3 regions of the Aciduricibacillus chroicocephali genome follow, and region 3 is predicted to be linked to each of the others. Evidence: riboswitches for the same ligand, from Rfam matches in the RefSeq annotation. Region 3 holds a riboswitch; each other region holds the start of a gene.

Region 1 (13,719 bases), 300 kb from region 3:
AGGATTCTCGGCGAGGAAAAGGAGCAATGACATATCCCGTGGTGTCAGCTCAATTTCACGCCCTCCCAGTGAAATCCGCCGTGCGGCAAAATCTACTTGCAAACTGCCGAATGTCTTTAGATCTTTATCTTCAATGGCACTACGTCTGAGTACGGCTTGTACACGTGCCACGACTTCCACCGCTTCAAAAGGCTTCGCTATATAATCATCTGCCCCCTGTGAAAGACCGTCCACTCTGTATTCCACATCGCCAAGTGCCGTCAGCATAATGACAGGGCACTGTCCTTCCGCCCGAATATCCTCAAGAATTGCCCAACCATCACGATGCGGCAACATGACGTCCAGCAGTACAAGGTCCGGATTCTCTTCATAAAAAGTCGGTAGTGCTCTTGCTCCATCTGCCACAAGAACCGTTTCATAACCCGCCTTTTCCAAATACACACGCAGTACTTGGCTAATCGCCATCTCATCTTCCACAATCATGACTTTCCCACTCATCCGGACACCTCCCACAGACTCTTTTTCTGCCATTGTAGCATAGCTTCGTGTCAGGCTCGTGTCAGCATAAGGCTCTTAAAAAGGAAAGCGAGGTTGAGATAGAAGTGTTTTAGCCTCTAGAAAACCCGAACTGGGGCAAAGATAAAATTGCCCCAGTTCGGGTTTTTCGTTTTCGACTATAAATTCTCAAAAGTATTTTAGGGTAAGCCGCCGCTGCGAAAAGAATGCTCGCTTTCACCCAAGGGCATAATTGCGACATCTGTTCAAGCTACCTTTTCAGTCGCTTTCTCAGTGTCTTTCTATACCTGTGGGCAAGCACTGAGCCACTGTGGCGCAAGCGCCTCACTGTCTCAGCCTGCTTTACTAATCACTTATTTGTATGAATGACACGTGTGTCCGCAATCATATCGTGTATGCCTTTTTTCCGTTCAGCGAATCCAACAACAATATAAAGCAGATTCGTAACAACAAGTACTCTATGAAGGAAACGGCCAACAATTTCACGAAAAACAAGGTCGCTCCAACTAGGCAAATTACCGTCTTTACGGATTACTTTTATACCAAAAATCATCTTCCCAAGCGTCTGACTGCTAAACTTCGTCATTAGCAGAAAATACAAGTAAAGTACGATGGTCGAAATGACACCTGTCAATGTCCAAAAGCCAATCGTAAATTCTCTGCCTCCATTCGGAATGAATGGCAGCAGGATAATCCCGTTGATCGCGCCTACAATGATCAGATCGGTCACATACGCCCAGAACCGTATCCAAAAACCAGCATACCGCACTGGAACACGCGGGGGTTCCGGGGGAGCCGGCGCAACCGTATATTGAATCACTTCTTCTGACATGCCAGCACCTCCCTTATTCCGTATACAGATACATCGCACGCGGTGTTTTGGATTTATTCAAAATTTCCCGGATGCCGAAGAAATCACGCTCGGCACCGAATGCTTTCTGCATCGTCACGCCCGCCCATGAACCAAGGAATCCGCTGCCATCGTACTGGAAGACTTCAGCGCCCTTCATCTTGTGATCCTTTTTCATAAGCGCGATTGTGTCGTCCAATGAACCGAGCTCATCAACGAGACCATTTTTCTTAGCTTGGAGACCCGTGTAAACCCTTCCATCACCAAGCTTGCGCACCTTGCTCTCGGACATGCCGCGGCCATCGACTATGACCTTGACGAACTCTCCGTACATCTGGTCAATTATTGTCTGCAAAAGATCCCGCTCATCATTTGTCATCTTGCGTGTTGGAGACAGAATATCTTTATACTTGCCGCTCTTAATTGTATTGAAGTCAATTCCTAGATCATCTGCCAGTTTCGAGTAGTCCATAGTTTGCATAATGACACCGATTGATCCTGTAAGCGTGGAAGGGTGGGCGACGATTTTCTCAGCTGGAGCTGATACGTAGTAACCGCCTGATGCTGCTGTATTTCCCATCGAAACATAGACTGGCTTCTTATGCTTCTTCTGGATATCGACAACCTTGTCATGCACTTCCGCGCTCTCCATTACTCCGCCCCCTGGTGTATTGACCCGCATGATGATACCTCCGACTGTGTCATCCTCTGCTGCTGCATCCAGATACTTCAGCAGGCGCTTATGATTGTAGCCACTGGAGGAAAGGATACTTCCTTCTCCATCATCCTGAATGACTCCTTCGAGCGGAACGACAGCAATCCTCTTGTTCAGAGAGCCTTCCTTAATGACTTCTTCAGTGTATTCACTGTTCCAGCCTGCCACCATTTCATCCCAGTTCGTAGCCATTGATACAGTAGCCTGAGATATAAGGGAAACAATTAGAAGCAGGAAAGCAATTCCCAATGCAGCCCAACGTTTTTTGCTCATATGTATGAATACTCCCCTCTCTAAAAAACCTGCCACTCTTGAATTCAAGAATGACAGGCATTCCATAACTTATTCGTATAGAACCGGTTCTTCTTCCTTCTTTTCATCTCTGTAAACGACTCGTGTGCCGCAAATCATATCATGCAAAGCTTTCTTCTCTCGATTCCAGCCTGCGATCATATAACCGATCATAAGTGGAATGGCCGACAAAATCTGTGCGAAATATCGACCAATTGACTTGCCGATGCCAATCTGAGTCATATCCTTATTCAGTACTTGAATACGGCAAATGAGTTTACCAGGTGACCCTCTGAAATGAGTAGCTGTGAAGATAATGATGAAGATAATAGCATATAGCAAAGATACAGAAAAGCTAGTTAACGGTAACCCTATCGGTTCACCGGTAGGATCAACAAGTTCACCTATCAACATCTGTTTTTCGCCAATAATAGCTGTAACAATTGCAGCGAGTACATTACTGAAGATCCCATCCAGAAATGCAGCTAGAAGGCGTATCCAAAATCCTGCTGGTTTGTAAGTTACCATATGTTTCTCCTCCTTTTAGCAGAATACTAACACACACATCCCATTACCTCCGTTATAACAGAATATTCCTGTTAATTCAATTCATTCTAGAATTTTCATTATCTCGTTTACCTATAAATAAAACAAAGGGACGTCTTCTCTTTATTGAGAAGACGTCCCTTTGTTCCCGGTTAAGTTGGGATTCTGCTGTTTTCTTCGTTTATTCTACTGTTCTATAAGTTTTTTGTAACACTTTTCCGTTGGATTCTAACACTATTGCCAAGAATTCAGCCTTTTCCAGTAATAAGACTGAATCAGACTAATACTAGACCGCATCTTCAGCCGAAACTCGTTCAGCAGTATGCTCTTCCATTTCTCGAGGAATCATCAGACCGAAAATAGCACCTGCCGCAAGTCCGATTAGTCCAGGAAGCACCCATTCCAAACCATAGGAGGAGAGGGGCATCGCTTCACGAATCGTATCAAAGATTCCAAGATTAAGACCTGCAGCATGCAAACCGCCAAGCAGTGCAAATACGCCAGTGAATAGAATTGTCGTCGCATAAGCAATACGCATATTACGGAACAAGCCGCTGCAGAATGTTAGGACGACAAGCATGATTGTAATTGGATATGCCGTTACAAGGAATGGCACAGATACTTTCAAAATTTGTGCAAGTCCCATATTGGCAAGCAGGAAACCGATCAAGGAAACACCAAAAGCGACCTGTTTATGACTCGCCCAAGAGATTAATTTCGAGAAATATTGGCCGCATGCCGAGACAAGCCCGGCTACCGATGTGAGGCAAGCCATAAGGAACATGAGCCCGAGAATGATCTTCCCAGCAGGACCGAACAACGTCTGTGCCATTGCCGAGAGTAGTGAAGTCCCTGCTGCGAATTCACCCGCCGCTCCCATTCGCGCACCGCTCATGCCAAGGAAAATATAAACGAATGAAAGAAGCACACCAGCAACGAGGCTGGCCAGAATCATATTGATGCGCAACTGCTTTTTGGACTCTACACCTTTATCCTGGATTGCTGTTAAGATAACAATGCCGAACGCAAGGGCAGCAAGGGCATCCATCGTATTATAGCCATCAAGGAAACCGGCAAAATAAGCACCTGAACTGTAAGCTTGATCAGGAGCCTGTGTTGGCGCACCAAGATGCGTAAGGGCCACCACACAAAGAATAATCATGACGCCAAGCAATGCCGGGGCCATCCAGCGCCCCATATACTTGTCCATCTTCTCCGGCTTAAGCGCAATAAGAAATACGAGAGTAAAGAACACAAAGGTGAAAATCCCGAGTCCAAGCGTCATATGAGCCGGATTTTTGATAAAGGGTGCCGCCGCCATCTCAAAAGCGACCGTTGCATTACGCGGGATTGCAAGGAGCGGCCCAATGCAAAGATAAACGAGTACAATGAATATCGTGGCAAACTTAGGATGTACACGGCTGCCTATTGTCCGAATGCCACCCTCAACGAGTGAAATTGCGAATAAGACAGCAAAAGGAAGGCCAACTCCGGTTGTAATAAAACCTATAATCGCCGGCCAGAACGAAGTCCCTGCCTGTGCACCAAGCATCGGCGGGAATATTAGGTTACCTGCTCCGAAGAACATGGAAAACAGCATGAAACCGATGAAAAGGGTATCCCTTTTTTTCATGATGTATATTCTCTCCTTCTCTAAATAAAAAAGTCCGTTTTTGACATGGAAAAACGGACTTGTAGAATACTTGATTTGTGATTGAATTTTTTCTTAATTCATATAGTACACAACGTCTTGGAGAGGGTCAATGCAGTTACAAATAGTAAGTAAATTTTAAATAATCATTTTAATCAATCATAGAAAAACTTGTAATCTAATAGTGTGGAAAACGGCGATCATGGAGATAATAGGAAGGTCATTAAAAGGGGGATATGATGTTGGAATATGCTTTTATTACAATTAAACTCCTTACCGGATTCATTCTATTATTCTTCCTTGTTCATATAGTTGGCAAGAAAATGATCAAACAGATTACGCCTTTCCATTTCATCTCGGCTATCGTATTGAGCGAACTTATCGGTGATGCCACTTACAATAAAGGAGTATCGGTATTCCAGATTGCATTTGCAATCCTTTTCTGGGGTGTGATCCTATTTGTCATCGAGTGGGTGGCAATGCATTTAACAAAGTTCAGACGGTTCGCAGAAGGGGAACCTTCGATGCTCATTGAGGATGGTGTGGTCAATTTCTCCACACTCAAAAGTTGCCGCATGAACTTGAGTCAGCTGCAAAGCATGCTTCGTCAGAGCGAAACATTCTCCATTAGAGAAGTCGCCTATTGCTTCCTGGAACCGAATGGATCTCTCAGCATCATGAAGAAGCCGACATATCAAAAAACGGTACAGCAAGACTTCTCCATGCCATTTAAAAAAGCCGAGCTGCCTCTCGCTTTAATTCGGGATGGAATCCTCATTCCGAAGAATCTTGAAGAGCTTGGCAAAGATGAAGCATGGCTTCATCAGCAGCTTTACAAACAGAATATCCAAAGCATCGGAGAAGTCATTTTTGCGGACTGGGCAGAGAATAGTCTCTACGCAATTCGATATACTTCCAGTTGAACAGCTCCACCTGTTAACAGGAAACGTGCTATAATCAGCAAAAAGGAGGCTGCTCCGATGAACGGTTTTGCTCATAGTGCTATTGGTTTCGGTGTCGGGTTTGCGATTGCTGAGACTTCCGCCGCCAGTCCATTCGAAACAGTTCTGCTCATCAGCGCAGGCAGCCTGTCCGCGCTCGTTCCGGATCTTGACATCAATGGCAAACTGACAAATAGAATGACTTTGCCCCACCAGTTTTTAAAAACTATTACGACAGTTGCCGGCTGTCTTATCATCTACTTGACGCTTACCCATGTACTGCAAATCGAAATGTGGCAAGGAATTGGCCTTGGTGTAGCTCTAATCGGTACAGCTCAGTGGATCTCGAAACGCTTCATGCTATCTATCACCGGTATGCTCATCATCGCTGCCGGACTATTTATAAGTAAAATCTGGCTAACGCTATTTGGAGCCTATGTACTTATCGCCAGTTTTCTATCTCATCGCACCTATACCCACAGCTTGCTCGGACTTGGTACATTTGCCTGCATTGCCTGGCTCTTTTCCCGTGATATGAACATGAATGACCTCTTTTTCGCTTGTTCATTCGGTTATGCCAGCCATCTGCTCGCTGATATGAGATGGGTACCTGGGAATAAAAAGGGGATTAAGCTCTTTCTCCCGCTGAGCAAAAAGAGCTTCTGACTGGACATTGTTCAAAAAAACCGCCAAAAATAGGCATATATCCCCTATCTTTGCCAATTTCCCTATGAGATAATGGGTTACAGCTCCACAAGAAGAGCTGAATGCAAAGCGGGGAGTGAGGATTTATGTTCGTACTCACACGCACCAGAGGCAAGATGACAGAAATGCTTAAAGACTCAAGCAGTCCGTTCAAAAAGGTGTTTGCCTCGTATTCAGACGCACAGTTACTCGCCAATCAATTAAACAGCCACTTGACAAGCACTACGCTATGGGAAGTGGAACAATTATCATATAGCCAAAAATCAAGCCTCGATTGACGTGTGGCTTGATTTTTTATGTATATGCAAAGAAAATCAGATATCCGAGAAGGACGAGCAATCCATAGAAAATCCCACTGTCCGATGTCCCTCCGACTTCACAGATTTCTTCAGTGCGGGCACGTTCATCATATGTCTTGTTCAAAATGCAGGAAATCTGACGCTCCGCATGATGTTTGTATAGTGTATTCCCCCTCCATCCGAAGAAAATTGCTGTCGCTAAGCCGGCGAGAATGTCTGGAATGCCAGGTAGATGTCCGAACACCATCATAAGAATGGCATCAGCAACGATCAGGACCCCAAAGACAAGCAACAGATTGCGATACATTTTCCGGTAGCCAAGCCAAAATGGTGCCACAAAAAACGCCGCCCAGTTCCAGCTATTTCTCTTCTGCCAATTCTTGAGATAGTAATTCTCATTCTTCTCTAGAAAGAGCAGAAGATGAGCCTGCTCAGGAGCCTGCTTCGGGACTTGTTTACCTGCCTGCATATCTTCGAGTTGTCCCGCATATTCACTGAGATTCTCACCACAGAAAGGGCAGAAATTTGCCCCCTCAATCGTCATTCGTCCGCAATTCGGACAGTAATTCATGCTGCATCCGCTCCTCAATGCCCTTCCTTCTTTCCAGCCTTTGGCCAGATGAAATACGAAACGGAAATGGCATTGTCAATTATTACTATGATTCCCCAAACTTTAAGCGTCGCAAACAGATCTGCGCTTTTCTCTGAATTCCCGACAATCCAGACCATAATAAACAGGAGCAGAGCCCCGATGCAATATGCCAGCACATGCTTCAGCGAACTTTTCATGGAATGACGTGCATACGTATATCCTGTACGCTTAATCGGCCGCTCTCCTTCCCTCTTAATATAGTATCGGAAACGCTCATCAGCCCAACGAATCATGTCCTTCCCGTACACAACGGAAATAGCAATGTACAATGGAGCAATCGAATGCGCAATCGTTGGAGTCGCCCCCTGATAGATATCGATCCCTGTCACAATTAATAGAATGAGATCAAGAACCGGAGTCATCGCCAACAAAACGAGCCCCGCACGCTTCATCCCAAAAATATACCGGGCGACGAGTCCTCCAAGAATGAATACCCAGAAGCCGATTTCACAAGCAACAATTGCCCAAGCTATGAAATTCAACGGACAGCCGCCTCCTTAAATAGATACTTCAAAAAGTAAATCCCGTCATCACTTCAACTATTGCAAAATAAGCAATTAATATTAAAAATGCATAAAGAATTCCAAAAGCATTCGTTCCACCTGCAGCTTCAATTTTTCTCAGTTGATTGCTTCCAGGTTCTGTCACAGCTTCTATTTCAGATATTTTTCGTTTCATATGCTTTCGATACAAATCATTCCCTCGTAACCCGAAGAAAATCGCTGCACCCATGCCAAGTGCGTTGTTTAAAGAATCCTCATTAAAACCGGATATCCGAAGCATCATAATATCGAATAAAATATAGATTCCAAATAATATGAATATCAGCTTATACATTTTCCTGTATCCAAGCCAAAAAGGAGCGAAGAAAAAGGCAACCCAGTTCCAGCTGTTTTCCTTCTTCCACTTATTGAAATAATACTCCTGATTGGAGCGTACAAAATAAAACTGCTTTCCATGCTCAGACGTATGTACACTTTCAGCACTTGCTGAAATCTCCTCAATCGGCGCTTGCTCGTTTACTCCGACCGCCTCTCCACATTTCGGACAGAATTTCGCTTGCTCCAATAGCTCAACTCCACATTCTTCACAGTACATCCTTACTCCGCTCCTCTCTAAAGATTTAGATTAAGGGGATATCTGTTTAATTATACTAATGTTATGATGGAAAGGAACCTTTTCCAAAAAAATTCAATTAAGGGAGTGTATAGCATGAAGGCAATCTTGAGAAATAAAGATAATTTTGTCAAAGAAGTGAAAGTCGGCTTTAGTTGGACGACATTCTTCTTTGGCTTTTTCCCGGCATTAATCCGTGGCGATCTGAAATGGGCGGCAATCATTTTCATTGTTACTTTAAGTGTTGGCTTTTTCACTGTAGGGATTGGCGGTTGGGTGACCAGTCTTGTTTTTGCCATTTCTTATAATAAAATTTATACAAAGAATTTGCTTAAAAAAGGTTATGAACCAGCAGATGAAAAATCACGAAAGCTACTAGAAGATCGTGAAATCATCTCACGTATCGCCAGCTAAATAAAAAAGGAACCTGCCCATTGGAATTGGACTGGTTCCTTTTTTATTTTCGTTCATTACTTTTTAACAGGCTTACCTTGTTGCTTTCCTTTTACAGCTTCAGAAATCACTTCAGCAATCTTCGTATTATCAATTGTTCCTGTCAATTTATCCGCTTGTGGTCCAAAAGCGTATACCGGTACATCGACACCTGTATGTCCTGTCGTTGTCCAGCCGATAAGCGCACGGTTGCTAATTACTTTAGCGATACCATCTGCTGCGGATTTCTCATCAGCAATTCTCTTAATCTCTTCCTCTTTCAAATCTTTAATGCCAGCGAATTTCTCCATCACTTCAGGAATATTTGTCTTCTCCTTGTTCACCTGTTTGCCCATGTATTCAGCGGAACGTGTGACATTGCGAATTATATCTTTGTTGAATCCGTATGTACCGCCAGCACCGATCGACATGCCGCCGGTCTCATGGTCGGCCGATACGATCACTAGCGTATCTTTGTTGCGTTCGGCGAACTCTTTCGCCACTTTGACAGCATCATCAAAAGCGAGTGTCTCTCTCATAGTCGAAGCAGGATAATTCACATGGGCCGCGTGGTCGATTCGTCCACCTTCCACCATTAGGAAGAATCCTTCCTTTTCCTTAGATACGACATCAATTGCTTTTTCTGTCATTTCAGCAAGGCTTGGCTCTTTTGTAAGATCGCGGTCCAACTCATAATTCATATGACTTGTATTGAAGAGTCCGAGCAGCTTGCCTTCCTTCGCTTTTTCAAGTCCCTTCGCATCTTCAGCAATTGTGTAGCCTCTCTTTTCCGCATCCTTTAGCAGGTTCAATCCATCTTCCCGCTTGCCGCCTTCACTCTTAGGCAGGAATTGTCCTTTCCCACCTCCGAGCAAGACGTCGACTTCATGTTCCTTCAGCATTTGCACGGCAATTTCATTTTCTTTGTCGCGATGATCAATATGTGAAGCGAATGCGGCTGGTGTCGCATGTGTAATCCGCGTCGTTGTAACGAGCCCTGTTGCCTTACCTCTGTCCTCTGCTTCCTCCAGAACCGTCGCCACTTCGAAATGATCCTCGTCCTCCTCATGTTTTTCTTTTTCAGGTGCCAGGCCGATCACATTGTTATCTGTTTTGTGGCTGGATGAGAAGGCTGTAGCTGCTGCTGCAGAGTCTGTCACTGTATTATCATGTGAAAACGTGCGTGCGAATCCGATATTTTTAAAAGTGTTCATCGTTAAATCTTCTGTGCCGAATCCGTCACCTTTCAAATAAGAAGCTGCCGAGACTTGTGTTGGACCCATGCCATCGCCAATCAACAGGATAACGTTTTTAGGCTGCTTGCCATTTCCTTTACTCCGATTGTCATCCAGTTGTTTCGCCTCTGCTACCCCATTTGACCAGCTCTCTGATGGAGGTGCTGCATAAGTTACTGCTGCTGCTGTTCCGACAAGTGCAAGAACCCCTGCTTTTTTGAAAGATTTACGCATGAACATTCCCCTTTCATAATTTGTTACAAGTCAAGATTAGCAACTGATTGTTAACAGAGTGACAACCGAGTTCAAAGTCTTATTTACAATTTTGGAAGAAATCATTAGAATCTCCCGGAATCCCTTGTAACTGCCCGTTTTCTTTGCTATAGTGGACACAAATTGAATTATCTATTGAAATGATTTAGAAGTATGGATAGAGGCGCAGCTGCCATCAGTATCCGGCATAAGGAGAATGGGCTCCGATGATTGGCGGGGAAAGGGACAGTTGCCGAAGCGAGAAATGATCCTGTGTGCTTTTTTCGCTGGGGCTGCATTGAACAAGTGCAGAACTGTCATGTAGGCGACTATATGGAGGGCTACCTTACGCACGGAAACGTCTTGAATTTACAATGTTTCTATGCAGCAGCCGCCCGCTGCTGCATTTTGCGTTATATAAGTGAGCGTGTGTTTCAGCACCAGCACTAAGGTATCTGATCACCTTCCGAATAATAAGAAACAGAGGTGTGAAGTGATGAGTTTTGGACAAATTTTAACAGCGATGGTTACGCCATTCGATCAGAATGAGGAAATTGATTACACTGCAACACGCAATTTGGTTAACCACCTAATTGCAAATGGTACAGACGGTCTTGTCGTAGCCGGTACAACTGGTGAAAGTGCGACACTTGAAACAGATGAGAAAATCGAGCTATTTAAATTCGTTGTTGAAGCTGCGGCTGGACGCGTTCCAGTCATTGCCGGCACAGGAACGAACAGCACAAAGGGATCCATCCATCTGACACAGGCGGCAGAAGCTGCTGGTGTTGACGGCATCATGCTCGTAAACCCTTACTACAACAAGCCTTCCCAGGAAGGACTGTACCAGCATTACAAGACAGTTGCTGAATCTACGAAACTGCCAGTCATGCTCTATAACATTCCAGGACGAACAGCAGTCAATATGCTGCCTGAGACGATTATCCGTCTAGCAGAAGTAGAGAACATCGTATGCGTCAAAGAAGCAAGCGGAGACCTTGATGCAATGACTCAGATCATCAGTGGCACACCAGATGATTTCAAATTGTACAGTGGTGATGACGGGCTTACATTGCCTGTTCTTGCGCTTGGCGGTGTCGGCGTTGTATCCGTGTCTGCTCATATTTTGGGCAATGAAATGCAACAGATGATCCGTGCTTTCCATGAAGGTCGTCATGAAGAAGCAGCTGCCATGCACGGCAACTTGCGTCCGCTAATGAAAGCTATGTTCGCACAGCCCAGCCCTTCACCTGTAAAGGCAGCATTGAATATGAAAGGCATTACTGTTGGCGGTGTCCGCCTGCCAATGCTTCCACTTACTGAAGAAGAAGAAATGGAACTTCGCCATATCCTCGGCATTCGCTTTGAAGAAGCAGGCTAATCAAGAAAACAAAACAACCAGGTACCTTATAAGGTACCTGGTTGTTTTTATTTTTAATGGAAAATGTAACTATTTCCATACAAAATTTATAATTATTTTACAAAATTCAGCAAAATTCCAATAATACCCTTGACAATTATTGGTTAAAGGAACTATCTTTTTATTAGACTACTTTTTTGTGTGAGTGCAATTTAATTAATTTTTGAGGGAAACTTTTATTCTTTTTTAAGATTTCTTTAAGAAATTATTAATATTTTGTTAATATACCCTCAAAAATTAAAAACCAAACATGAAATGTATAAAGTCTTTGCATGGCAACACAAAAAAGACAGTCCGGAAAACTGTCAGCAATCATCCGTATTTATTTCAAAGTAAAAATCAAGGAGGTGGGCTCAGGTGGCACTCGAGATCTTTCAACGCAAAGAACAGAAGTATTTGATCACCATTGAGCAGTATGAAGGGTTATTGAAACGCTTTGGAGACAGAATGCGCTCCGACAAGAATGGCGTCAACGGTAGATATACCGTGACAAGCTTGTATTTCGACAATAATGAGAAGACAATCTATTTCGAAACGAAGAACAAGCTCCAATATCGCCAGAAGCTCCGTCTGCGTGTCTATGATGATGCCACAGAGGAAAGCACAGCATTTTTTGAAGTGAAACAGAAGCATAAGAAAATTGTAAATAAGCGCAGGCTGCTTGCCCCGCTAAAGGAAGTTTACCGCTATCTCGAAGATCCCAACCCGGATCTATCTAATTATGAGACTTCCAACAATCAAGTACTTAAAGAGATTCACTACTTCAGAAAACTCTATGACTTGGAACCTGAAATGGTCGTCAGTTACAAACGTCATGCCCTGCATGGTGCAGACAATGCCGATCTGAGGCTGACATTCGACTTCGATCTGCGTTGTCGCAAACATGACCTATTACTTGAACATGGTCCTTATGGCGACAATTTCATCGATCCGAATCTCGTCGTACTCGAAGTAAAAGTGGAGCACAGTGTGCCGCTATGGCTTACACGTATCCTTCAGGAACTCGATTGTGAACAACGCAGCGCGTCTAAATTCTGCACGAGCACAGAGCTTCTATCGGGTGAAATTGCTTCACAACCAGTAATCAAGAACAACGTCGTAAAAGAATCTACAACTATTGGAGGAAAAGAAAATGGAGCAGATCAGCAACTTGTTTACATCTAATGGAACAGTAGTCTCAACTGTATGGATGAGCCTTGCCGCTATGGCGCTCGCCACAGTACTCAGCATTATCATTACGAAAGTATATCAAATCACATTTACAGGTGAACGTTACTCCCAATCATTCGTACATACAATCATCATGATGAGTGTCATTGTATCTGTAGTCATGAACGTCGTCAGTGATAATGCAGGCGTAGCATTCGGTCTCTTCGCGGTCTTTAGCCTAATACGTTTCCGCAGTGCTGTAACAGATGCCAAGGACATTGCCTATATCTTCTTCGGCCTATGTGTCGGTATGACAGCAGGCCTTTACCAGTTCGAACTTGCAATCGTACTTACTCTATTCGCTAGCTTGATCTTCTATATTCTTTATAAATTCAATTATGGTAAAGGTAAAGATACACAAATCCTTAAAGTACAAGTCCCAGAGAACTTGAACCATGAAAACTTGTTCGATGACATTCTTGATGCCCATACACTTTCGTATGCCATCCGTCAGGTTGAAACGACGAATCTTGGAACAATGATTATGTATACATTCGCTATCCGAGCAAAAGCCGATACGAAAGATCGTGAACTGCTTGATGCCATTCGTGAACGCAATGCGAACCTAAAAGTCTCATTATCTTATCTAGGAGATAAGAAAGACTAATCGCAGAACCAGATGAGAGCCTGTGTGCAAGCTGATGCCCAAATCGCTGAACACGGGCTCCTTCATCCAGAGAAATGTAAGCGCTTGCTTACTTTGGCTAATTACTAAAATTCATTACCAACACTATACCATGTTCAAACAAATATGCAAAGCGAAATAATCGTTTTCAAACAAATAAGAGGAGATGCCCTGTTAACATCCCCTCTTATATTATTTAACGAGATGCTCCAGTAGTTCGAGCTCTCTTCTATAGTGTTCACAAGCAGTATCAATTTCAAGCCT
Region 2 (13,719 bases), 350 kb from region 3:
TACTACAACAGCGCTGAATACTGTTGCTTGGAGTTATGCAAGAAGCAATCTCTCTGAAGGTGATGAAATTGTCATTACTTACATGGAGCATCATTCAAACATTATTCCATGGCAGCAGGCAGCAAAGGCGACTGGAGCAGTACTGAAGTACATTCCACTTCAGCCGGATGGAACTGTGACACTTGAAGATATCCGGGCAACTGTGACAAAGAGAACAAAGATTGTCGCCATGGCCCACGTATCCAATGTGCTCGGAACGATCAACCCTGTCAAAGAAGCAGCGAAAATTGCTCATGAAAATGGCGCGGTTATTGTAGTTGATGGTGCTCAGGGCGTCCCTCACTTAAAAGTGGACGTTCAAGATCTGGATTGTGATTTTTATGCTTTTTCTGCCCATAAGATGTGCGGACCTACAGGCATCGGTGTTTTGTACGGAAAGCGCGCACTTCTGGAAGCAATGGAACCAGTGGAATTTGGCGGTGAAATGATTGATTTCGTCGGTTTACAAGATTCTACATGGAAAGAGCTTCCGTGGAAATTCGAAGGTGGCACACCAATTATTGCTGGGGCAATCGGACTTGGTGCAGCAATCGATTTCTTGAATGAAGTTGGCATGGAAGAGATTCATGAATATGAAGAAAAGCTTGCTGCCTATGCATTAAAGCAATTGCGCACAATTGAAGGATTGGAAATTTACGGTCCAGAAGAACGCGCAGGGCTTGTTACATTCAATCTTGGTGATGTACATCCGCATGATACAGCTACTGTATTGGACGCAGAAGGCATTGCAGTGAGAGCAGGACACCACTGTGCCCAGCCACTCATGAAATGGCTTGATGTAACAGCAACGGCACGTGCGAGCTTCTACTTGTACAATACGGAAGAGGAGATCGACCGTCTTGTAGAAGGACTCTTGAAAACGAAGGAGTATTTCGGCGATGTCTTTTGATAATCTGGATACGTTGTACAGACAAGTCATCATGGATCATTACAAAACCCCGCGTAACAAAGGGGCTCTCGAAGACAGTTCTATGACTGTTGATATGAACAACCCAACATGCGGCGACCGTATCCGTATCCAGCTCAAAATTGAAGACGGCGTTGTTAAAGATGCCAAGTTTGATGGGGAAGGCTGTTCAATCAGTCTTGCCTCTGCATCGATGATGACTCAAGCAATCAAAGGACAGAAGTTGGACGATGCGCTGCGTATGTCCCAGATTTTTTCCGATATGATGCTTGGGAAAGAACTGGATGCAGGTGGTTTGGACTTGGGCGACATTGAAGCCTTGCAAGGGGTATCTAAATTCCCGGCGCGCATTAAATGTGCGACACTTGCATGGAAGGCAATGGAGAAAGGTGTTCAAGAAAATTAAGCGAACTGCTTTGACAATAGACTGAACATCTATAGGAGGGTGTAAAAATGGCGAAGAAAGAAACTGAAATCGTAGAAGAGTATAAATATGGTTTCCATGACAAGGACGTTTCTGTTTTCCGCACAGGCCGCGGTCTTACTCGTGAAGTTGTTGAAGAAATTTCACGTCAGAAGAACGAGCCACAGTGGATGCTTGATGAGCGTCTTAAAGCATTGGAAATCTTCTATAGCAAGCCAATGCCTCAGTGGGGTGGCGATCTTTCCGAATTGAACTTTGACGAAATTGTCTACTATGTTAAGCCGTCTGAGAAACAGGGACGGACATGGGATGAAGTTCCTGACGAAATTAAGCAGACATTTGATAAGCTTGGTATTCCTGAAGCTGAGCAAAAGTATCTCGCTGGTGTATCTGCACAGTATGAATCTGAAGTAGTTTACCAGAGTCTTGAAAAAGAACTTTCTGAGAAAGGTATCATTTTCACAGATACAGATACAGCTCTTAAAGAACATGAAGAATTGTTCAAACAGTACTTCGGTAAAGTAATCCCTGCTGCGGACAACAAGTTTGCTGCTTTGAATACTGCTGTTTGGTCTGGTGGATCATTCATCTATATTCCAAAAGGCGTTGAAACAACTTCACCGCTTCAGGCTTACTTCCGCATCAACTCTGAAAACATGGGTCAGTTCGAGCGTACGCTGATCATCGTTGATGAAGGCGGTTCTGTACATTATGTAGAAGGTTGTACAGCTCCTACTTATACAACGAACTCACTGCATAGTGCTGTTGTAGAAATCTTTGTTAAAAAAGATGGCTATTGCCGTTATACAACAATTCAGAACTGGTCAAACAACGTTTACAACCTTGTTACTAAGCGCGCGACATGTGATGCTAATGCAACAATGGAATGGATTGACGGTAACATTGGTTCTAAGTTGACAATGAAGTATCCTGCAGTTCTTCTTAAAGGTGAAGGTGCTAGAGGTCTTACAACTTCTATTGCTTACGCTGGTAGAGGACAACACCAGGATGCAGGTGCTAAGATGTACCACTTGGCACCACGCACATCTTCTTCTATCGTATCGAAGTCTATGTCCAAGTTCGGTGGTAAAGTATCTTACCGCGGAGTTGTACACTTCGGCCGTAAAGCAGATGGCGCTAAGGCTACAATTGAGTGTGATACATTGATTCTTGATAATGAATCCACATCTGATACAATTCCATACAACGAAATCTTCAACGATAACGTTTCACTTGAGCATGAAGCTAAGGTTTCCAAAATCTCTGAAGAACAGCTCTTCTACTTGATGAGCCGTGGTATTGGAGAACAAGAAGCTAGTGAAATGATCGTAATGGGCTTCCTTGAGCCATTCACGAAAGAACTTCCAATGGAATATGCAGTTGAAATGAACCGTCTAATCAGACACGAAATGGAAGGTTCAATTGGTTAATTTATATAGAAAACTCCCTGTTATCTCTAACAGGGAGTTTTTTTATATTAATTTAAAAATTGTGTTTCCTTATCTTCCCAAGAACTTTAAATAGAAGTATACTAAAACTGTTATACAAGATGATACATCAAAGGAGAGATTATTGTGAAAAAGGTTTTTATTACTTTATTAAGTCTTCTAGTCCTTTCCGCTCCAAGTATATCTATGGCAGCTGCTTCATCTGTTTCCAGCAATGAGAGCGAACAGACTACAAATCCTACCACTAATAATGAGGCCAATACGGAAAAGAAAGAAGCAGTTAAAAAGAAAAAAGAAGCTATACAGGAAAAAAAGAAAGCAAAGAAAGCTATTATAAAAGAGAAGAAAGAAAAAAAGAAAGCGGAAAAAGAATCAAAGAAAGAAACAAAGAAGTTAGACAAGCAAGCTAAAGCTGATAAACGAAAAGCAGAAGCTGAGGCAAAAGAAAAAAAGAAAGAAGAAAAAGCTGAAAGAAAAAAGAATGAGAATGAAATAAAGAAACAGCAAAAAGCTAAAAAGGAAGACGAGAAGGCAGCAGAAAAGCAAAAGAAAGAAGAACTAAAAAAAGCTGAATCTGAAAAGAAACAGCAGGAGAAACTAGAAAAGGAAAAAGAAAAAGCAGCGGAAAAGCAGAAAAAAGAAGATGAAAAAGCAGTAGAAAAGCAAAAGAAAGAAGAACTAAAAAAAGCTGAATCTGAAAAGAAGCAGCAGGAGAAGCTAGAAAAAGAAAAAGAGAAAGCAGCTAAAAAGGAAGAGAAAGAAAATAAAAAAGCAGCTGAAAAGAAATTAAAAGAAGAGCGCAAGGCTGCTGAAGAACAAGAAGTTAAGGAATAAGAAAAGTTAAAAAGCCAGCAATGTTCGTTTACGGACATTGCTGGCTTTTTAATTCCAATTAATATAATCGGATAGCGACTTATCTAGGTAAATCGGCTATACTTGATTAAAAAGAATAGGATAGGGAATAAAAATGGTCTATATTATTTGTATTGTCACTGCAATTGCGACCTCTTTTGCTGGTGCGCTGCTTGGATTGGGCGGTGGGGTTCTTTTTGTACCAATTATGTTACTCTTTACAAATTTTCTTACTGGTTTTGAGTGGGTCAATCCTCAATCTATCGTAGGAGTCTCGCTAATTGCAATGATTTTTACTACTATTACATCAACCATTTCTAACTCTAGGAATGGACTTGTTGATTTCAGACTTGGTTTTTATCTTATTTCTGGGAGTGTTCCAGGTGGTATCTTTGGTTCTTGGCTAAGCCGCTATATTCAAATGGAAAATTTCCCTTTATATTTTGGTGTTCTACTTCTCCTTATTTCTTTACTGTTTCTCATTGAGATGAAGTCTGGGGAGGAGAAGATCGATCATGGAAAAGGAATTCTGCGCATACTTGTTGTAAATGGCACGGAATATCGTTATAGAATTTCTTGGTTGAAGCCGTTCTTCATTGCTTTTTTTGTAGGTACGTTATCAGGCTTATTTGGTATTGGCGGTGGATCGATGATAGTGCCTTCACTCATTTTACTTTTTGGTGTCCCGGCTCATATTGCAATCGCCACATCTTTATTCATGATCATCTTTAGCAGCGGAGTAGGAGCAATCACTCATATTGCTCTTGGCCATATTCCATGGCATTATACTTTGTACGTTGTGCCAGGTGCAATTATCGGTGGATGGCTTGGTGCCCATGTAAATCAAATTTTGAATGGAAAGACTCTCATCCGCAGTTTACAGATCTGCCTTGTGCTAATCGGTTTATATTTGATTGTTGACAGCATGCTATAAGGGGTTTTTCATGATGCAAGAACAGCTGTATTTTTATTTTACAAATGATTTTCATAGCAATTTTCAGCAATGGCCACGGGTTGCGGCTTATTTAAAAAATGAAAGAGCGAAGTGGCAGTCACGCAATCGGGATGTTTATCTCTTTGATATTGGTGACCATATTGACCGGGTAGCTGCCATTACAGAAGCGACGCTTGGGAAAGCAAATGTTGGGCTGATGAATGATATTGGCTATGATGCTGTTACACTGGGCAACAATGAAGGCATCACATTGCCACATGAGGATTTGCAACATTTGTATGATCATTCGAAGTTCACAGTCATCTGCAGTAACTTGCAAACAGCCACTGGTACAAAGCCATTTTGGCTGCTTGATCGCAAGACAATCAGGACAAGACATGGCACGAAAATTGGAATCATCGGACTGACGGCACCTTTTGCAGCTTTTTATAAAAAACTTGGCTGGGAAATTAGTGATCCAGAACGTTTTCTTGGTGATGAGATTGCCAGCTTGAAAGCTGAGCACGATATACTTATTTTATTATCGCATCTTGGACTGTCAGAGGATGAAAAGATTGCGCAAGCTTGGCCGGAGATTGATATTATTATGGGAGGCCATACTCATCATCTTCTCAAGAACGGCAAATATGTAAACGGTGTACTGCTTACGGCTGCAGGAAAAGGATGCCATTATGCAGGTGCTGTTCATATAGAATGGGATCTTATACTTAATAGGGTTACAGAAAAATCAGGACATGCAGAAAACCTGGAAACCTATCCTGAAGACGGGCAAACTGCAGACAGTCTAAAGAAATTGGAAAAGGATGCAGAACGGAAGCTTTCTGTTACAGTTGCTGAATTGAATTATGATTTAAAAAAGGACTGGTTTAAAAAGACTCCACTCATGCAAGCTCTTACGGAAACGATGGAGGAGTGGACAGGGGCGGATTGTGCCATGCTGAATTCAGGTGTCATTCTTGGGGATCTTACCGCAGGCAAAGTGACACGCGGTGATTTGCATCGTATATGTCCGCATCCAATTAATCCATGTGTTGTAGAGGTAGACGGTGATGAATTGCTTGAGATCATCCGAGCCGGTGAAACAGAAGAATTGACTCATTATGAATTGAAGGGGTTCGGCTTTCGCGGCAAAGTGATTGGCAAGATGGTTCTTTCCGGGATTGAACCAATTAGAGAAGAGAAAGCCGACCTGTCATTCATTAAATCGGCTAAAATTCATGGGGAAGAGATAGATCTAAAAGGCAATTACAAGCTCGCAACAGCAGACAGTTTCACTTTTGGAAGATTGTTCCCCGAGATAGCAAAGGCGAGGGAGAAGAAGTATTTCCTGCCTGAGTTCCTTCGAGACTTGTTGCTGCTTGCTTTGCAAAGATTGCCATAAAAAGGGTAACTGGACGTGTTGCCTCTGCATAGGCTGATTGCAGAGGAGGAGAATTACATCATGATTCATGTGAACCCAATTGAAATTGAAGGTAAGACTTTTACTTCTGTTCGTGTCGCTTTGCCAAAGACGAACTTGTTAGTCGTAACAAACGAGACAGGATATATTATGTGTGCGGCATTAGATGTAGGCATTCTTGATACAGCGCTTCGGGATCGTGAAGTAATCGCCGGAAGGGCCCGAGGAGTGCGCTCCATTGATGATTTACTGGAAGCGCCTTTGGAACTTGTTACGGAAGCTTCACGTCAGCAATTCGGCTGGGAACCCGGTATGAAAGGGAAGGATGCTCTGCTCCGCTTGACTGAACAGTCTGCGCCAAAGCAAGTCTAATACTAGAAATTTATCCATTCTAACCCCCTTGTGGCCAGCATAAACTGGCTGCAAGGGGGTATGTTGCGTGGCATTTCGGAAAAGATTCCGCAAAAAGAGGACACCTCCTGCGCCAAAGGCCATTTTTGCATGCACTTTTATTTGTTTTATAATCCTTGTTTTGCTCAGTTTTTGGCTCGTAGATCGCGGCATTAAGCCGACATTGATAGATATTGCTGAAATCAAGACAGATGAATTTGCTACAAGAGCGATCAATGCAGCTGTCGAGTTTACAGAAGATGTTGAGTTCGATAATTTGATAGAGGAAAAGTACGACCATAATGGGGAAGTGACAAGTACATCCTGGAACTCGGCTGCAATTAACAGAATCTTGCGGACCTCGACAGACAGGGTTGAATACTACCTTCATAATATGAATAAGGGAGCGACAATTGATACAGAGGATCCGAATCTGAAACCAGAAGATTACGGAAATACGGCTTCGGATCTTGCACAGCGGGATCCTACTGTAGTAGAAATACCTATCGGTCAGGCGACAGGCAACTCAGTGTTGGCTAATCTCGGGCCTAAGATTCCTGTACATTTTGAGATTGTCGGTAATATTAAAACCGATGTCATTCATGAGGTAGAGGAGTTCGGTATCAACTCTGCGCTGTATAAGCTTTATATTAGTGTGAATGTCAATGTCCAAATCGTAATGCCATTTTCTTCTTCAGTCTCTGAAGTTGAGACAAAGATATTCATCACTTCTGGAATTGTAAATGGAAAGGTTCCTGAATTTTATAGTGGAAATGGGGAAGGACCTTCCATTTCACTGCCAAAAGACAGCTTGAAGAAGGATTGATAGTTTGATAGACTATATATACAAATTCATAGCCAACCTTATAATCGGTGAGGTAGAGGCGCGGCATATATAAGTAGCCGGCAGGAGGATGACACCAATGATTGCCAGTGAAAGGATCTGCCGCCGAAGTTTCATGGAAGTCGCGTTCATGATTCTGGTATGTTTTCGAACAGGGAATGTACTGTCATGCATATTCTGCATGGAGGACTATTGATCGGTGGAGGATAACGTATATTGATAAAGCAATGATAGGTTATTTTCTATCATTGCTTTTTATTTTGCCATCATGTTGTCTAATCTGACTGGACAGTCTTACCTGCAAAAATTATTTGGAGGCTTTAGTTTATATGGATACACAAGAAATTCTTTCCTTGCTTCCCGCTGTGATCATGCTTGTGCTCGTTTTGGCCACAAGAAAGGTCCTGCTCTCGCTTGGGACCGGGATTATCGCTGGTGCACTTATTCTTAATGATTTCTCAATCTTAGGAACCTTGAAAGAAATATGGAAGGACTTTGCTAATATTTTCTATACGGAAGGAGCGGTCAACAGCGGCAATCTTCTGTTGCTTGCGTTCCTGCTATTGCTCGGTATAATGACAGCATTGCTCGCTGCTTCAGGTGGCAGCCTTGCTTTTGGTGAGTGGATGATCAGACGAGTAAAAACCCGTGCTGGTGCCCAGTTGATGACTGTACTTCTTGGAATTATCATTTTTATCGATGATTATTTCAATGCACTCGCCGTTGGACAAGTTGCCCGCCCGCTTACAGACAGACATCGAGTGTCAAGGGCGAAACTTGCATATTACATAGACTCGACAGCTGCACCGGTCACTGTTATTTCACCAATTTCGAGTTGGGGAGCTTTTATCATCGGGATTCTTGGCAGTATTTTCGCAGCCAATGGAATCAGAGATATGAAACCCCTTACATCTTTTGTAGAAATGATTCCTTACAATTTCTATGCTTTGACTGCATTACTGCTCGTTTTTCTTACAGCTCTTTTTTCAATGGATCTCGGTCCAATGCGTAAACATGAAAAGCGTGCTATGGAAACCGGTCAGCTTATTGATCCGGATCCGAAAAAAGCTAAAGTTGCCGGAGATCTCAGTTCAACATTTGAACCTCATGAAGAAGGACGGGTTCGTCATCTGCTTGTGCCGATCATCACACTGATCGCTGTTACCGTAATCATGATGATTTATACAGGGTTCAAAGCTAGCGGTTCAAACCCGACTGTTCTAACGATTTTTGCTGAAACGAATGTAAACCTAAGTCTGTTTTCAGGAGGAGTTGTCGCTGTAATCGTCGGCTTCGCCCTTCATTTCACTCAAAAGGCTCCGCGAGCAAATGGTGGGAAAATATTGTGGGAAGGCATTAAGACGATGCTCCCAGCAATATATATCCTGTTGCTTGCTTGGATTGTAGGTTCCATTATTTCTGATCTGAAGACTGGCGAAATTCTTGCCAATTATGTACAACAGTCCACTCTTAAGCCAACGATGCTGCCACTTGTTTTCTTCGTAATATCGGGTATCATGGCGCTCGCGACTGGTACATCTTGGGGCACTTTTGGAATTATGCTAGCAATCGGTGCTGAAGTTGTACTCAAGGTCGACATCAACTTGTTGCTTCCGACGTTGTCGGCAATACTTGCAGGATCAGTCTTTGGAGATCATTGTTCGCCAATATCAGATTCAACGATTCTTTCATCGACTGGAGCAGGAGCGAACCATATCGATCACGTTATGACCCAGTTCCCTTATGCATTGCTTGCTGCAATTGCATCAGCTTTCGGTTATTTGATCATAGGTATGACTGAGCAGCTTTGGCTTGCTTTACCAGCAGTCTTGATCATTCCTATTATTGCTTTGCTTATAGCTAAAGCCAAGAACAGAAAGAAAGTTGAACATACTGTCTAATTTTAAGCTCTGCAGATTATTCTGTAGAGTTTTTTGTTACTTAAGTAATGTTTAATATTACCATTATAGTACTTTAAGAATGCTTTGACATTGTTTTTGAGAGCAGTTATAATAACGAATGAAATAATCAGAAAACAAAAAACATTTTTATCAATATGTTTGTTGTTCTGTAATTTTTTAGGGGGATAATCATCATGGAACAACGTTCACAATGGGGAACAAGAGCCGGGTTCATTATGGCTGCTGTCGGTTCAGCAATAGGTCTAGGTAATATTTGGCGTTTCCCGGCTGTAGCTTATCAGAATGGTGGGGGAGCATTTTTCATTCCTTATCTGTTCGCACTTCTAACGGCTGGCATACCAATTCTAATTATGGAATTTACGATGGGCCATAAGTACCGGGGATCTGCACCTCTTACTTTCCGCAGAATGAATCGCAAAACTGAATTCATCGGCTGGTGGGGTGTACTTGTATCTTTTGTCATCTCAACATATTATTCAGTCATTATTGCCTGGGCAATATCTTACACTTTCTTCTCATTCAAGTTGAGCTGGGGAAAAGATACAGAAGCTTTTCTTTATAACGACTACTTGCATCTTGGCACGCCAGGTCACTTTGGCGGGCTTGTACCACAGGTTGTCATTCCATTGATTATCGTGTGGGCAATCGTACTAGGGATTTTGTCGAAAGGTGTCAAGAAGGGAATTGAAGCGGCAAACCGAATTTTCATTCCATTGCTTGTATTTATCTTCATTCTTATTGTAATCCGTGCTATTACACTTCCAGGAGCTAGTGATGGTTTGCAAGCATTCTTTGCACCAGACTTTAGCAAAATACTCGATTCAAAAGTATGGGTGGCTGCATATGGGCAGATATTCTTCAGTCTTTCAATCGCCTTTGCAATAATGATCACATACTCAAGCTATTTGCCGAAGAAATCCGATATTACAAATAATGCCTTTATTACTGGATTCGGTAACTCAAGTTTCGAATTGCTTGCAGGAATTGGAGTTTTCTCAGTTCTGGGTTTCCTTGCACAGCAGCAGGGTGTTCCGGTTGATAAGGTCGTTTCTGACGGTGTTGGTCTTGCTTTTGTTGTATTCCCGCAGATCATTAACCAGTTCCCGGCTTTGCCGCAGTTATTCGGTGTTTTGTTCTTCGTGTCACTTGTACTTGCAGGATTGACATCACTTATGTCGATTACAGAAACATATGTTGCTGGGCTAGTTGACAAGTTCAATATTTCTCGTATACGTGCAGTATTGTTCGGTGGCGGTCTTTCTGCGATTATTTCATTGCTGTATGCAACAAAGGGTGGCTTGTTCTTCCTGGACAACGTTGATTACTTCATTAACCAGTTCGGTGTTGCTGTACTAGGTCTTGTCGAAGTAATTCTTGTTGCTTGGATTCTTCGCAAGCTAGGCATGTTCAAAAATCATGCAAATGAAATCTCAGATATTCGCGTTCGTTGGTGGTGGACGTTTAGTCTAGTCGTTATTACACCAGTCGTACTTGGCTATATGATGTATGATTTGTTGAAAAACAACTTGCTTAAAAAATTCCCTACTGAAACAGGAAACTATGGTGGATATTCAGACGGGTTTATCCTTTCATCTGGTTGGAGCATTGCTATTGGGGTATTAGTTGTTGCAATCATCCTATCCTTTATGCAATGGAAACATAACCGTGAGCTTACGGCGCCTGATTTGGATGAAGAGGAGGAAGTATAATGACTGGCAGTGCTATCTTTGTCATGATTCTTGGGATTTTGGTTATTTGGGGCGGACTTGGAGCAAGTATCGCTTATGCTGTCCATAAATCAAAACAGGCACGAAAAAGAGCTTGAATTTTAAAAGGAAGAGTCGTTTGTAGCGACTCTTCCTTTTTAATTGCTTTTCTCCATCCTTTCCCATTTGCGCAAAAACGGATACGGATCAAAAGACCATTCACGTGTACCGTTGTCTTTATACATACCATAATGAAGATGTGGCGGGAACTTGCCTGATGTTCCAGGCGGTCCGTAACCAGTCGAACCAACTGTTCCAAGTATGTCACCGGGCTTTACAATTTGTCCGATTTTTATATCTGTGAAGCTTTGAAGGTGAGCATAGTAATGATAAATATTATGGATATCGCGTATGCCGACGCGCCAGCCACCGAAGCGATTCCAGCCTTTAAGTTCCACGACTCCATACGTAGATGATATGACAGGAACGCCGTAACCAGCAAAGATGTCGGTACCTTCATGAATACGTCTTCCTCCGAAGCCCCGTTTATCTCCCCAGGTGCTTCTGTAACTGTAGTTATATTTCGTTGATACAGGAAAAGCTCGGTCATTTAAGTCAAGCCTTTGGAATTTCTTGAATACGCGTGCTGTATTGGAAATTGTCTGGACGGAAAGATCACGTCTATAATATTTCCAAAGGGCAATTTTGAAATCTTCCTCTGAATGGCCCTCTTCAAGCAACATATTAGCGACAGTAAATAACACATCCTCTGGACATCCAGGGTTGGCCTTGCCATCACCATTCCCGTCCTTTCCTTTACCTTGGAAGAGAGAGATGGCTTCGTTTTCGTTCAGTTTCATAAGATTCCCAGCACCGTACCATAATTCGTCGGGGACAGCGATAGAGACGATATTACCATCGCTGTCTTTCTGTGTGTTTCGCTCATATTGGTCGATTGCAGCGAGCATATACCAGGGAACTTGGGTGACAGCTTCTGTCTTCCTATAAAGAGAAAACCGCTTTTCGTACAATTCTTCCTGAGCAGATTGCGCATTAACAGTATCTATGTTCATCAATAGTGCAACTGCTGTCAAAACAACGATGGTGAAAATTCGCTTCCTCATTTGTTTGTCCCGCCATGTTCCATTTCATCGATGATTCGGTCAACTGATGAGCGAATGTTATGGTTCGTTTTTGAATTGTGAAGACTTTCAATATCATTCATCATCGTTGGATCGTCCGTGGCATAAATGCGGTAGAAAGCTGGAACGGCAGAACGAGCTGTCTTGATTGCCATATCTGCTGCTCTTTCTTGTGACAGTTTGTCTTGTTTTTTGTAGCCGATAAGCACTTCACGATCTGTAACAAGAACGGCTACCTCGTCGTATCCGCCATTTTGCAAAATTAGCGACGAAACAGATTGGGCTGCCTCTTCACGATTAATTCCAGACGGTTTGTTTATTCGTCGCAAGTCTTCTTCTTTGTATCGAACAAATCCTGTATTCCGGTTGTCACGGTTAAACTCTGCATTTCTTGCTTCATCATGATGCGGAATAGCATCCAATTCAGCAGCGTTTTCCATTTGATTTTTACCAGCATTGTTGTTGCTGCAGCCGGCAAGGAGGGAAAAAGCGAGCAGAAAACCGATTCTTTTCTTCAACATACAAGGTCCTCCTTCATATATATTTCTAATCTTTCTTAGTGTGGTGTTAAATAAGCCATCCATGCCTGTTCGTTATTGGCAAAACAGGTCAGGGGACATGCTCATTTGCGGGTTCCTGTGACTGTGGTAAAATGAATAAATAAAAAATGTGCGGAAGCGGGGGACTGAAAGCGTGGTTGAACTGAATGGTATTCAATACAAGGTGATCCGAAATGAAAAAGATGGTTTCGATGAAGAAGCGTTGCAAGCGCGCAATTCGGAGATACTTAAGAAATATGATTACATTGTCGGTGATTGGGGATATGAACAATTAAGGCTTCGCGGCTTTTACGAAGATACGAATGAAAAAGCTGGATTCGATTCAAGAATATCTACGCTTGATGATTATTTGTATGAGTTCTGTAATTTTGGTTGTGCTTATTTTGTATTGAAGCGCATGGGTGAATAGGTATTGCATTGTGCCAGCAAGACTGTATTGAAAAACTTTGCGGGAGAGATGGCAATGTATTTGATCGACAAGGACAAAATTACTGATTTGCTTAATTTCATTGAGAAGCGGCAGTCCCAATTTGATGAAGTGATCACATGTCAAGGAAACATAGGGGACCTTGCACGTGAACGATACGCAGAAGTTCTGATCGCTTCAATTCTTGATGTCGGTCATTTGCTTATTGATGGTTTCATGATGCGAGATGCAGGAAGTTACGAAGATATCATTTGCATACTTGTAGATGAGCAAGTTATTCCGGAAGCAGAGAGATCTGCTTTAATTGGATTTATATCCATGAGAGCGATGCTTATGCGATCATACGACGTTCTGGACGCGGAGGAAGTCCTTAAGGCCTTACTTTCTGCTAAGGAATCCTTGCAGCGATTTCCACTCCACATTCGTACATATTTAAAGAAAGAAGCAAACGTCGCCCATGCTTTTGGCAAAAAGTCAGATTAGGGAAAGGATTTGCTTAAGATGAAGCATTACGAAGGTTATCTGATTGATCTTGATGGGACAATGTACAGAGGCAATGAAAAAATTGACGCGGCTCCGCGCTTTATAAGAACATTGCAAGAAAAAGACATTCCTTATCTGTTTCTTACAAATAATGCTTCGCTTACTCAAAAACAAATTACAGAGAAATTAAATGGGTTCGA
Region 3 (5,403 bases):
TCGACCTCACCGATGACCTGAAACAACTTAGCTTCACTAAAATTGCTACTCTCCCGAAATGCATCTTTAATTTGCGTAAGCAGTTTTGGCAAAGATAAAAACAAGGCACTGTGTCCTTTCTCGATAAGCACTTTGGAAATTGCCGCTGACAGATGGCTCTTTCCCACGCCATAATCCCCATACAGAAGCAAATTTCCAGATTTGTTCACATCAAAGCTCTCCGCATAGTTGACCAGCCGCTCCTTCACCCGCTGTAGCTCTTGCGTCGGCGCCGTGTAACTCTCAAACGTTGCTCGGCGAAGCGCCTCATTCAGCAAGGATTGTTGTCCGAAGGCCTTTTCCATTCTCCGCATCTTCAAACGGCTTGCCTGAACAACAGCCTGTTTCGCAAGACGGATATTTTCACATTTACAGCCAAGATTCGCAACAATCCTTTCTCCTTTTCGCGGCCCGAACGGAATTGTCAGTTCCTTGCGTTGCACCTCTCTGCCACATCCGCCGCAAGTAAACTCTTCAAGCAAATCACCTGCAAGCCCGCTCCCAATCTTGTCCCGAATATGCAACATGACCATATCCCCCTAGAAACCGTAATCGTATTCGTACTTGGTTGCCGCTATCGTCTCCACTGGCGCTGGCTGACGCTTCTGCTGTCTCACCTTGATGACTAGCGCATCAAAACGCTTACGAAGCTTTGCCGGGGACAGCACGACAGACATCTCGAAGTCATCCTGCTGTGCCCAATCAATCAAGTATCTGATCTGCTCCTCCGTCCGCTTATCAAGCTCCATCATCTTGCGAATATCATCAGCCCATTTTTGTAGATCCGGTTCCAAATGTTCCGGATTGTTGCGTTTGATCTGTTCGTAGAAATGCTGGGCAAGCTTATAATGCATAGAAGAAACGTCGTAAACGCGTTTGCGACGAATAATCTTTTGATCTTGATCTTTAGCCTTATTAGCCTGTATAGCCTTATTGTTATACTTCTGGCTAAGTTCGCCATCAATTTGAGATTCGTTCAGTCTAATTTCCGCAAATTTTTTTGGCTGTTTATGAGGTTCCTGATATTTTTCATAGTTCAATACTGTAAAAAGCGTTCCATGACTCACTTCTTTTATAGAAATCCGCTTAGCTTTCACCAATTTCTGAACACAGGTGTATATAGTTTGTTTTGAATATGCCTTATGGCCACGTCCAACTTTATAAGCAAGATCCTCAGCCAATTTTTCATACGACCTTACATATTGCCCCTTCTGCAAGCGAATCCCAGCCGTTCTTGTCCCATCCTGATGGGTTGCCTTTCCAATTAGTAGCATGAACAAGCGAAATGTCGACACATCATGCCACAAGTCAGATTCAAAAATATGACGTGACATCTTGAAATAATTTATATGCATTTGAAATGCACCTCCTACTACCATGAATCGAAACGAATTGGTTAGAGGGGGCGTCTTGCATGAATTTTTATTAAAAAGAAACTGACCCTCTATCTGCTAGAGTCAGTTTCTTTAGTGAATATTTTTCTAAATTATTGAGGCCTTCCTATTCTCATTTATTCTTGAAAATCCTTAAACTAAACTCCCATTTTACCGGGCTGGTCTCATCTTCTCTCAAAAGCTAAGAGCTCATTCCTCTAGATGTAGATCTTAGAAAAACAATCTGGAAACTATCTCCCTTTTCCCACTAGATATTGACTAATTTAAAATAGAATTTATAATAGTTACATCAATTGCATAATAAAAACCCTCATCAAACCGATGGGGTAGAGGTTGCGGTTTTTATGAGTAAGGCGGACGAGATGCAGAGACATTGACTGACTCCGCTTGAAAGGAAAAACTGCCGAAGTGTGCTTTTATCTCTGAATGAGCACGCTGGGGCTGTCTCCGAATAGGAACAGAACTGTCACGATTGGTCACCAGCCGTTCGTGTTGAGCTATCTTCAGGAAGGTAGGATGCGGGCTGTCAATCATGTCACCTGAATCTGCTTCGGTGGCATTTTTTATTGCAGGCTCCTTCCAGATTTGAATAGCTAAATGGGCTTTCAGCTCAATCCAGCTAGAAAAGGAGTATCATCTATGCATTCAACAGAAGAAAGTAACAATCATTCCGCTGCTGGTACGGTTCCTGTCCAGAAAGAAACGAATGACCTTAAGCGTAATTTAAAAGCACGTCACTTAACGATGATTTCCCTCGGTGGAACAATCGGAACAGGACTCTTCCTTGCAAGTGGCGGCGCGATCCATACTGCCGGTCCCGGTGGAGCAATCGTCTCCTATCTCGTAATCGGGATCATGGTCTATTTCTTAATGACGAGTCTTGCGGAAATGGGCGCTTACATGCCTGTTGCCGGAAGCTTCAGCACATATGCCACCAAGTTTGTCGACCCTTCATTCGGGTTTGCCCTTGGCTGGAACTATTGGTATAACTGGGCAATTACGATTGCTGCAGAATTATCAGCCGTTACAATGATCATGAAATTCTGGTTCCCTCACACCCCCTCCATTATTTGGAGTGCTCTATTTCTCGTGATCATGTTCTTATTGAACTATTTGTCAGTAAGAGGATTCGGGGAAGCTGAATATTGGTTCGCCTTGATTAAAGTAATTACCGTAATCATCTTCCTCATCTTCGGAGCATTGATGATCTTCGGAATTCTCGGCGGCGAGACGATCGGCGTCAAGAACTTTACAATCGGAGATGCACCGTTCCATGGCGGATTCATGGCGATGCTCGGAATCTTCATGGCAGCCGGTTTCTCATTCCAAGGTACAGAGTTGCTTGGTGTTGCAGCTGGTGAAACAGAAGATCCTGGCAAATCCATTCCAAAAGCTGTAAAGACTGTGTTCTGGCGCATTCTGTTATTCTATGTACTTGCGATTCTTGCCATCGGCTTGATCATCCCTTATACAAACGGGAACCTTGCTAGTGACGATGTAACAGTAAGTCCGTTCACAATTGTCTTCCAAAAAGCAGGAATTGCCTTCGCTGCTTCTGTCATGAATGCAGTCATCCTGACAGCTGTCCTATCTGCAGGGAATTCCGGAATGTATGCTTCAACACGCATGCTCTGGAATCTAGCCCGTGAAGGAAAGGCACCTGCATTTCTTGGTAAACTCGATAAACGTGGCGTACCTGTCAACGCCCTGATCATAACATCCTTGGTCGGAACACTTGCCTTCCTTGCTTCACTGTTTGGTGATGGTACCGTTTATGTTTGGCTCCTGAATGCATCAGGAATGTCCGGATTCATCGCGTGGCTTGGCATCGCAATCTGCCACTACCGATTCCGTCGGGCTTTCGCTGCTCAAGGTAAGAGCCTGGATGTTCTGCCATACAAGGCAAAGCTGTTCCCGTTCGGTCCACTATTCGCGTTTGCGGTTTGTGCTTTTGTCGTACTCGGACAGAACTATTCAGCCTTTATGGGTGACCATGTCGACTGGTATGGTGTCATCGTTTCCTATATCGGGATTCCGCTATTCTTAGCATTATGGCTTGGCTACAAATTTACGAAGAAGACAAAAATGCTTCATTTGAAAGACTGTGATTTGTCCAATTAATTACAAAAGCACGCCCTGAGTGGCGTGCTTTTTATTTTCTGCTCAAAGTGCCTTTATATCCATCATCTACCAAACTGTCATCCTTGTTCTCCCATCATTTTCTTCTGTTATATATTCGACTTTTTCTATACTATTTTTCAATGCATTTTCATATATATCTTTCAATAAAACAAAATCTTTGGCATAGATTTCTATGTAGGCGCCATCAGCAACAAGGATAATGATTTCGCAAGCACTTTCCAGAAAGTCATGATAAGTCTCAATTTCCAACATATCAGCTTCACTTGGAAAAGCCTTCATGTCTAAAAAATAAATAGTATAGGAGTCTCCATGTTTAATTGAGTGGTTCACTTCTTCTCCATTAATTGTATCTTCCAGCGGGAACAAAGACTGATCATTTTCACCATAAGATTCATCACGGTCTATCTTCCAGCAATATGCTGAGAAGTTCATAGGCTCAAGCAACTTTCTGATTGAAACACCATCACTCTCTGACAAGCTAACATTTACTCCACGCAGCAATTTTTATCCCTCCTTTTGCATGCAAGTAACTGGAACTTCCCACTCGCCCTGCTCACTCAAAAAATGCGTACCCAACCCAAATACTCGGATCAGACACGCATTTATTTCTAAACAAAGTTTATCAGAAACTTATCCCCAAATCTCTTTCGCAATATCTACAACATATTTCAACTTCGCCCACTGTTCCTCTTCAGTCAAAATGTTTCCGTGGTGAGTGGAAGCGAAACCGCATTGCGGGCTGATGCACAATTGTTTCAATGGCACGTATTGTGTCGCTTCTTCCACACGGGCTTTGATGTTTTCTTTATCTTCCAATTTGCCGTGCTTTGAAGTGAATACGCCGAGGACGACACGAGGACCGCCATTTGGAATGTGTTCCAGCGGAGTGAAATCACCGGAGCGGTCATCATCGTACTCAAGGAAGAACCCGTCCACTTTTTCCTTAGCGAACAAAGTTGGCGCGATTTTCGCGTAGCTGCCTTCGAACGCCCAGTTGGAGCGGTAGTTACCACGGCAGAGATGTGTTGTAATCGTGAGATCTTCCGGCTTGCCTTCAAGTACACCGTTCGCAACGCGCAATGCCAATTGAATAAGCTGTTCACGAGTATAGGCACTGTCATTGAAGGGAATTTCCGGTGCGTTCAGGCCAGCGATATATACGTCATCAAGCTGCAAATAGCGGCAGCCCGCATCATAAAAAGCCTTGATTGCATCGCGGTACGTCTTGATGATATCCTCTGCGTATTCTTCAATATCCGGATAAATATCTTTGTTGCGAATGCCCGCGTTGAACAACTGGTTCGGGCTTGGAATGGTCTGTTTGGCAACAGCACGGTCCCCAACGATTTCCTTGAACTCAACAAATTCCTTAATATGCGGATGATCTGCGTTGAATGAGATTCTTCCATTTACTCGAATATCGTAGCGTTCCGTTTCTTCTCCTTTGAATTTGAAGCCATGTTCAGGCACATAGCCTTCTACGCCGTTCAAATGCTCAAGGAAATCTGTATGCCAGAATCTGCGGCGGAATTCACCATCTGTAACGGCCTGCAGTCCGACTTCAATTTGCTTATCAACAATCTTCTTAATTTCTTCTGTTTCTATCAGATACAATTCCTCGGAAGTAATGCTGCCTTCCTGGAAATCCTTTCTTGCCTTATGGATTCGCTCCGGACGAAGCAAGCTCCCTACATGATCTGCTCTGAATGGCGCTTTCGCTGCTGTGTTTGTCATTGAAGTACTCCCCCTCGTCTTATCTGATAACTCTCTTAATGCGAACCAGCAAGGTTTAAAACAGCCCCCTCTTCTTAGTTAGAAGAGGGGGCGA

What was found. Region 3 has a riboswitch for lysine ahead of QR721_RS11310 (amino acid permease). Riboswitches for the same ligand answer to the same signal wherever they lie in the genome.
Region 1: linked by a shared signal. The riboswitch ahead of dapA (4-hydroxy-tetrahydrodipicolinate synthase) and the one ahead of QR721_RS11310 (amino acid permease) in region 3 are both predicted to bind lysine.
Region 2: linked by a shared signal. The riboswitch ahead of QR721_RS09610 (Na+/H+ antiporter NhaC family protein) and the one ahead of QR721_RS11310 (amino acid permease) in region 3 are both predicted to bind lysine.

The regions. Positions count from the first base shown of each region.
Region 1 covers NZ_CP129113.1:2,468,077-2,481,795, forward strand. The annotation lists gene QR721_RS12615 (response regulator transcription factor) at 1-498, opposite strand, end outside; gene QR721_RS12620 (RDD family protein) at 866-1,348, opposite strand; gene sppA (signal peptide peptidase SppA) at 1,362-2,354, opposite strand; gene QR721_RS12630 (RDD family protein) at 2,424-2,900, opposite strand; gene brnQ (branched-chain amino acid transport system II carrier protein) at 3,205-4,551, opposite strand; gene QR721_RS12640 (DUF421 domain-containing protein) at 4,812-5,492, shown strand; gene QR721_RS12645 (metal-dependent hydrolase) at 5,550-6,176, shown strand; gene QR721_RS12650 (hypothetical protein) at 6,302-6,493, shown strand; gene QR721_RS12655 (DUF2628 domain-containing protein) at 6,510-7,085, opposite strand; gene QR721_RS12660 (hypothetical protein) at 7,100-7,648, opposite strand; gene QR721_RS12665 (DUF2628 domain-containing protein) at 7,677-8,264, opposite strand; gene QR721_RS12670 (DUF2628 domain-containing protein) at 8,379-8,696, shown strand; gene QR721_RS12675 (alkaline phosphatase) at 8,753-10,183, opposite strand; lysine riboswitch at 10,373-10,553, shown strand; gene dapA (4-hydroxy-tetrahydrodipicolinate synthase) at 10,698-11,582, shown strand; gene QR721_RS12685 (polyphosphate polymerase domain-containing protein) at 11,979-12,785, shown strand; gene QR721_RS12690 (DUF4956 domain-containing protein) at 12,754-13,437, shown strand; gene QR721_RS12695 (TetR/AcrR family transcriptional regulator) at 13,648-13,719, opposite strand, start outside.
Region 2 covers NZ_CP129113.1:1,825,804-1,839,522, reverse strand. The annotation lists gene QR721_RS09650 (cysteine desulfurase) at 1-949, shown strand, start outside; gene sufU (Fe-S cluster assembly sulfur transfer protein SufU) at 939-1,373, shown strand; gene sufB (Fe-S cluster assembly protein SufB) at 1,421-2,821, shown strand; gene QR721_RS09635 (hypothetical protein) at 2,966-3,673, shown strand; gene QR721_RS09630 (sulfite exporter TauE/SafE family protein) at 3,807-4,625, shown strand; gene QR721_RS09625 (bifunctional metallophosphatase/5'-nucleotidase) at 4,636-6,027, shown strand; gene QR721_RS09620 (YunC family protein) at 6,088-6,417, shown strand; gene yunB (sporulation protein YunB) at 6,485-7,261, shown strand; lysine riboswitch at 7,307-7,479, shown strand; gene QR721_RS09610 (Na+/H+ antiporter NhaC family protein) at 7,609-9,180, shown strand; gene QR721_RS09605 (sodium-dependent transporter) at 9,375-10,910, shown strand; gene QR721_RS09600 (methionine/alanine import family NSS transporter small subunit) at 10,910-11,026, shown strand; gene QR721_RS09595 (M23 family metallopeptidase) at 11,066-12,031, opposite strand; gene QR721_RS09590 (YhcN/YlaJ family sporulation lipoprotein) at 12,028-12,570, opposite strand; gene QR721_RS09585 (YutD family protein) at 12,710-13,018, shown strand; gene QR721_RS09580 (DUF86 domain-containing protein) at 13,073-13,519, shown strand; gene QR721_RS09575 (TIGR01457 family HAD-type hydrolase) at 13,538-13,719, shown strand, end outside.
Region 3 covers NZ_CP129113.1:2,176,400-2,181,802, forward strand. The annotation lists gene QR721_RS11300 (ATP-binding protein) at 1-566, opposite strand, end outside; gene QR721_RS11305 (hypothetical protein) at 579-1,394, opposite strand; lysine riboswitch at 1,753-1,941, shown strand; gene QR721_RS11310 (amino acid permease) at 2,073-3,554, shown strand; gene QR721_RS11315 (DUF2691 family protein) at 3,621-4,076, opposite strand; gene QR721_RS11320 (5-methyltetrahydropteroyltriglutamate--homocysteine S-methyltransferase) at 4,206-5,309, opposite strand.